Pseudovibrio sp. Tun.PSC04-5.I4: one gene and its partner. The protein of the gene in region 1 interacts with the protein of each later gene in a pairwise test. Links are inferred from orthologs where the notes say so. Each region holds a gene or a part of one and is shown on either strand. Other genes may lie near its edges. The genes, in order: sfsA and BLS62_RS17615.

Region 1 (3,292 bases):
GGTCTTATCCGGCCTCGATTCTCTTCCGCCGGGCTTGTTGGTCTGGCGTTCGCTGATGCAGTGGATGGGCGGTGTTGGGATTGTCGTTATGGCGATTGTTCTTTTGCCGTTTTTGCGCATCGGTGGAATGCAACTTTTCCAAACTGAGAGCTCTGATCAGAGTGAAAAGATCGTAGGCCGTTCCATTGAGCTTATCCGTCTGATTGGTTTGACATATTTGTTTCTGACCAGCCTATGCATTATGTTCTTCTGGTTTTCTGGAATGACCATGTTTGATGCGTTTAATCATGGTCTCACAACAATTGCGACCGGCGGGTATTCCACCCATGATGACTCGTTTGGTTATTTCACCAATCCGGTGACCGGTTGGATTGCCATTGTCTTTATGGTCATTGGGTCTTTGCCGTTTGTTTTGATCATTCAAGCATTGCGCGGTCAGCCTTTGTTGTTGTGGCGAGATCCGCAAGTGCGGTCTTTCCTGTGGTTGATTGGTGTTATTTCCATTGCTCTGACGATCTACCTCGGGGCGTCTGGCAATGCAGATAGCTTTGGCAGTGCTGTTTTACAGTCTACGTTCAATGTGATTTCGGTTGTAACCGGCACGGGCTATGCCATGGGGGATTACACTTCGTGGGGTGCTCCAGTTATTGGCCTCGCGTTCCTGCTTAAGTTCGTTGGTGGGTGTACTGGGTCGACAACGGGCGGCATTAAAATCTTCCGCTTCCTCGTCTTCTTTGGAACCGTCATTGCGCATATGCGCCGGATGGTGCGTCCTAACCGCGTTATCTCTGTGACCTACGGAAACACGCACCTGACGCCTGAGCTGACCTTCTCGGTTTTGGCGTTTTTGGTGGTTTACATTGGCACCGTTGGTATTCTGACGTTGATCTTGTCCCTGTTCCATCTGGATCTTGTGACGGCAGTATCTGCTGCTGCGACATCCGTTGGTAATGTTGGCCCGGGTCTTGGAACGATGATCGGTCCTGCTGGCAACTTTGCTCCGCTTCCTGATCCGGTTAAGTGGATCCTATGTGTTGCTATGCTGATGGGCCGGTTGGAGTTGTTTACCGTTCTTATTCTTCTGGATCCGGATTTCTGGTCCAAATAATCAAACTAGAGTGGAGTGATCGCCATGCGATTTGAAAGTCAGTTGCTTACTGGCCGTCTGGTGAAGCGCTATAAGCGGTTTCTGTCCGATATTATTCTGGATGGGAGTGGTGAAGAGGTGATCGCTCATGTGGCCAACTCTGGTTCTATGATGGGGTTGAAGGATGAGGGGCTCAAAGTGTGGGTTTCTCCCTCCAACAATCCTAAACGTAAGCTGAAGTACTCTTGGGAAATGCTGGAAGTGGGTGGTGCTATGGTTGGCATCAACACCAGTAGACCTAACAAGTTAGTTGAAGAAGCAATTGAGGCTGGTCGCATTCCTGAGTTGACTGGCTATGAGACACTGCGGCGTGAAGTGAAGTATGGCCAGAATTCCCGCATTGATATTTTGCTGGAAGGGCCGAATGATCAGCTCACTTACGTTGAAGTGAAGAATGTAACACTTGCGCGGCAGCAGGGTATTGCTGAGTTCCCTGATGCAGTGACAGCGCGCGGGGCAAAGCATTTGGTTGAGCTTGGGGATATGGTCAAGGAAGGGCATCGTTCTGCAATGGTGTTTCTAATCCAGCGTGATGATTGTGATGCACTCACCTTGGCACGGGATATTGACCCCAAGTATGGCAAGATTTTTGATGAAGCCATTGCGGCTGGTGTTGAGGTTTATGCCATCGGCTGCCGCCTGACTGCAGAAGAGATTATTGCAGACAGGCCAATTGCAGTGAAATGCTAGGTTGCTATTGCAGAGCCTCTGGTGTTGCAGCTGGGATATCTCCGGCGATGTTTTTCTCTAGCTTCTGTGTTGCGGCTATTACATCCAGATAATACTGCGCGGCTTCATTGCCGTAATCTTGCAAGGATCGGGTGAGGTAGCGCTCTGCTTCCTCAAAACGTTGGGTGAGGAAGTACAGTTCCCCAAGGTTGCTGATTGTTGCGCGTTTGGTGAAGCTTTCCTCATTTATTGTGAGTGCCTCGGCCTGTTTGAGGAGACCTTCTGCATGGCTGAAATCGCCATGTTTCATCGCAACCCAGCCAGCTGTGTTGACGACAGACGTGTCCTCAATGTTCAGCTCGTGCCGAATAATGATGGCTTTGTTGAAGGCTGCTTTGGCGTTGGGATAGTCATCCAGCTCATGATAAGCGAGGCCGAGGTTGAAATACGCTCGGAAATAATCGGCTTTGCTTTCAACAACTTCCAACAGCTGCTCAACTGACTTTTTCGGATCATAAGTGTCAGGCCTAAAAGGTTGGCGCAGCATTCTTGCAAGTAGCGTTTTTGCCTCAAGTTCCGGGGATACGTCCTGTCCGAATTTATCCATGGCCCACGACGAGGAGAGGAATAAAAGGAGTGCAGTCATGCTAATCAATATCAGTTTGAGCAGTTTCATAGCTTCAGCCTCCCTGTAGCATTTCGAGTGTTTGCGAAGAGACTGGAGCCTCTGGTGGGCCAATTGCAGGTTGAACCGGCATGTTTCGTGCTGCATTGAGAGCTGCAAGCTGTGCTCTTATGGTGCGAATGATGTTGTGAACCTTGGCAGCATTGAGAACGACGGTGTCGTCCTCCCGGTATTCTCCTGTGTGCTGCCTATTGATTATTGGAACTTGTTGACCTTTGTGAAGCAGAACGACCTGACCTAGAGTGTCATCCCAAGCTGGTTGAGGCATGGTGATTGTTAGTTTGATTTTTTTCTCTGTCACCTGCGAGTTCACGTAGATCATGGCGATCTGAAGCGGAGCGGCGATGATCATGAACAGCATGGCCCCAATCATGAAAAATTTTGAAAGATTGACAGCAGCCTCTGTCGGCTTGTCATCTTTGATGACTTCGCGGATGTTTGTGTAAGCCAGATAGACGAAGAGGAAGGATAGGCCGAGGAAGCCGTAACCCAATATGGTGTCTATGTTATCGAACGGGTTCATCGAGCAGTTCCAGCACAGAGGGAGGATTTATTCCGTTCTCATTATAAGGGATGCCGAAGCGAACGTATGCTGAGTGTTATTTAGGGGTAGGCACAAATAAAAAGCCCCAGCTGATGCCGGGGCTTGAAAACAATTTGGAACTTCTAAGTCTCAAAGCGCGTATTCCTGTTTGGAAACCGGAACCCGCTTTGGGGGAATAGACTTTAGCCTGCAGTGTCTTTTGAGATTGGTGGCTGGAACTGCCAACCCATGTCCCAAGGGAAGTACA
Region 2 (3,265 bases), 1.7 Mb from region 1 along the record:
AAACTGCGGACTTCTGGGCGGAAAATGTGAATGATTGCATCACCGATATCGATGAGCACCCAGTCACAATGCGGCATGCCTTCAATGCGGGCACCGGTGTAGCCTGCCAGTTTCAGATCACGGAGCAAGTGGTCAGCAACAGCGCCAACATGGCGATGTGAGCGGCCAGAAGCCACAACCATGTAGTCAGCCAATGCAGACTTGCCAGCAAGATCTACGGATACGATCTCTTCAGCCTTGGAGTCATCCAGGCTTTTGACGATCAGTGCAAGCACATCCCCGTTTTCGGAGGTGTCGTGCGGTTGAAGAGGAGCGATGGTGTCCGTCCCTTCATGTTGAGTTATCATGGTCAGCTAAGCGCCCTCGCCATGGTTAAAGATAAGCAGATTGCATCTGCCATGTAAGATAGCTTGGAATGCACAAACTCAAGCCTTCCGTCAAGAAGAATACTCAGGTCCCTATGGCATTTTCAAGACACTTGTCGCTGCAAACCGCGCAAGTTTCCCTTAGGCGTGTCCTCTATCCCTCAGTAAAGTGGAGGAGGTTTCGTCTAGCGGGCCATGTAGAATGGTCCAGCAAGGGGCTTTGCACTCAGGCAGCTGGCGTGCACTTTCCTCTTTTATCTGAGCAAAGGCATACCTCTGGCAAACGCGAGCTGAAAGAGACGAAAGCGTCGCTTTAGGCCTGTCAACGATTGCCACAGGCACCCCTTCTATAATGCTCTGCCAGTTTTGCCAATGGTGAAAATTTGCGAGATTGTCTGCACCCATCACCCAGACAAAGTTCAACCTTGGTCGGATACGCCGCAAACTCTTCAAAGTGCTTGCTGTATAAGAGGTGCCGAGAACAGCTTCAAAAGCCGTCACCTTCATGCGTGGGTGCCGCGCCAGCGCTTTTGTCGCACATACCCGCTCTTCCAAAGATGTCAGTTCGTGGCGGGATTTTAGCGGATTGCCGGGCGTAACCAACCACCAGATCTGATCCAACTCCAGCCGGCGCAGGGCGGTTTCAGCCACCAGAAAATGGCCGGGATGCGGAGGATTGAAGGAACCGCCAAACAATCCAATGCGATTTCCGTCAGCTGCATAGGGCAGGCGCAGCCAGGAAGGTGGCACCTCTCCCAGCTTGCCGCGGCTATCAAAGGTTTGTGGGTCTGTTACGATCATGGACGGGTTTGGCCAGTCCCGCGAACGACATATTTGAAGCTGGTCAGCTGCTCAACACCTACCGGACCACGTGCATGCATACGGCCTGTGGCGATGCCAATTTCTGCGCCCATACCAAACTCTCCGCCATCTGCAAACTGTGTGGATGCATTGTGAAGAACAATTGCGGAATCCACTTCTGCGAGGAATTTTTGAGCCGCAACCTGATCCTCGGTGATGATGCAGTCGGTGTGGTTGGAGCCGTATTCACTGATGTGCTCAATTGCATCAACCAGACCGCCAACAATCTTCACGGAGATAATAGCGGCCAGATATTCTGTCGCCCAATCTTCCGCAGAAGCCTCCTTCGCGCTCGGGTAAAGCATCAACACTTCTTCATCACCGCGAATTTCACAGCCCTTCTGCCGAAGTGCAGCAAGGATTGGAGGCAGGTGTGTCGCAGCAACTGCTTCGTCCACCAACAAAGTTTCAGCCGCGCCACAAATGCCTGTGCGTCGCAGTTTAGAATTCACAACAATGTCTACCGCTTTATCCAGATCGGCGTTCTTATCGATGAAAATGTGAACCAGCCCCTCAAGGTGGGCAAACACCGGCACGCGAGCTTCCTCCTGCACCCGTGCCACAAGGCTTTTGCCGCCACGTGGAATGATCACATCCAGATTGCCATTCAGACCTTTTAGCATTTCGCCCACGGCAGCGCGGTCTTTCACCGGTACAACTTGAATTGCATCAACAGGCAAGCCAGCATCAGCCAGTCCGGATTGCAGAGCCTTATAAATGGCAAGGTTGGAGTTGATGGTGTCAGAACCACCGCGCAGAATAACCGCATTGCCCGCTTTCAGGCACAGGGCGCCAGCATCAGCTGTCACATTGGGACGGCTTTCATAAACCACGCCGATCACACCAAGGGGTGTCCGTACGCGGGAGATGTCCAGTCCGTTTGGGCGGGTCCATTGAGCAATATTGCTGCCAACCGGATCGTCCAGCTTGGAAATGTCTTCCAGTGCGCCAGCAATGGCTTCAATGCGCTCTTCGTTTAAGGTGCCGCGATCAATAAAGGAGGTTTGCTGATTGTTGGCCGTCATTGCGTCCAGATCAAGAGCATTGGCAGCGAGGATTTGCGGAGTTGCAGCGCGAACAGCAGCAGCCATTGCCTCCAGGCCTTTGTTCTTTTGGCTTGTGGGAGCAATTGCAAGAACACGAGCTGCCGCGCGTGCTTTCTTGCCAATGGTCGCCATCAGGTCACAAATGCTGGTATTTCCCGCATTTGCTGTTTCAGAACTAGTCAGCATCTGCAAAACCCTTAAATCATCGCCGGTTGAAGCTCTTCAACCTAAACAGTTTCTATCAATTATCCAAATCAGAAGTTGAGAGCACAAGATCATCTGTATGGATCATCTCTGCGCGCCCCGCATAACCGATAATAGCTTCAATTTCCCTGCTGTTGCGCCCAATGATGAGAGAGGCCTCGCCGTAATCATAGGCAATAAGGCCCCGGCCCACATCATGGCCATCAGCATTTAAAAGACGTACCGCATCCCCGCGAGTGAATGTGCCGTCAACTTTGGTCACGCCAGCAGGCAGCAAGCTCTTGCCAGCTTTAACGGCCTTTAATGCACCTGCATCCAATTGCACTGTACCATGTGGTTTCAAGTGACCGCTGATCCACGTCTTCCGAGCTCGCGAGGGAGAAGAGGGAGCAGGGAACCAAGTTGCGCGTGCGCCATTCTCAATCGCAGTCAGCGGGTTCATGGTCTTGCCGCTGGCAATAATCATGGTGGTCCCGGCAGATTGCGAGATTTTCGCCGCATCGATCTTGGTTTTCATGCCGCCAGAGGAAAACGCAGAGCCAGCAGAACCGGCCATCGCTTCAATCTCTTGTGTGACCTGTGGAACTTCCGGCAAAAAGATCGCATTGGGATCCTTTTGCGGCGCAGCAGTATAAAGGCCATCAACATCAGAGAGCAGCACCAAGAGGTCCGCACTCGCCATTGTCGCCACACGGGCGCCAAGACGGTCATTATCGCCATACCGGATTTCGGAGGTCGCAACAGTGTCGTTCTCGTTGATGATCGGTACAGCGCCCATTTTCAGCAGGG

What was found.
Region 2: the proteins of sfsA (region 1) and BLS62_RS17615 interact in binary tests that used the Escherichia coli proteins (3 or more experiments, as listed by UniProt). The link is inferred for Pseudovibrio sp. Tun.PSC04-5.I4 from one-to-one orthologs.

Annotation. Positions count from the first base shown.
Region 1 is NZ_FNLB01000006.1:4,324,431-4,327,722, forward strand. Bases 14-2,984 are described here. They hold sfsA (DNA/RNA nuclease SfsA), read left to right. Parts: upstream 14-1,132; coding sequence 1,133-1,837; downstream 1,838-2,984. Other genes in these bases: BLS62_RS25240 (TrkH family potassium uptake protein), read left to right, coding at 14-1,108; BLS62_RS25250 (tetratricopeptide repeat protein), read right to left, coding at 1,842-2,492; BLS62_RS25255 (hypothetical protein), read right to left, coding at 2,497-2,984. Outside these bases: more of BLS62_RS25240, read left to right, coding at 1-13; more of BLS62_RS25255, read right to left, coding at 2,985-3,024; gpt (xanthine phosphoribosyltransferase), read right to left, coding at 3,228-3,292. UniProt on the Escherichia coli protein: Binds to DNA non-specifically. Could be a regulatory factor involved in maltose metabolism.
Region 2 is NZ_FNLB01000006.1:2,653,593-2,656,857, reverse strand. Bases 311-3,254 are described here. They hold BLS62_RS17615 (glutamate-5-semialdehyde dehydrogenase), read right to left. Parts: upstream 2,459-3,254; coding sequence 1,163-2,458; downstream 311-1,162. Other genes in these bases: proB (glutamate 5-kinase), read right to left, coding at 2,514-3,254; BLS62_RS17620 (nicotinate-nucleotide adenylyltransferase), read right to left, coding at 507-1,166; rsfS (ribosome silencing factor), read right to left, coding at 311-347. In the rest of the region: more of rsfS, read right to left, coding at 1-310; more of proB, read right to left, coding at 3,255-3,265. UniProt on the Escherichia coli protein: Catalyzes the NADPH-dependent reduction of L-glutamate 5-phosphate into L-glutamate 5-semialdehyde and phosphate. The product spontaneously undergoes cyclization to form 1-pyrroline-5-carboxylate.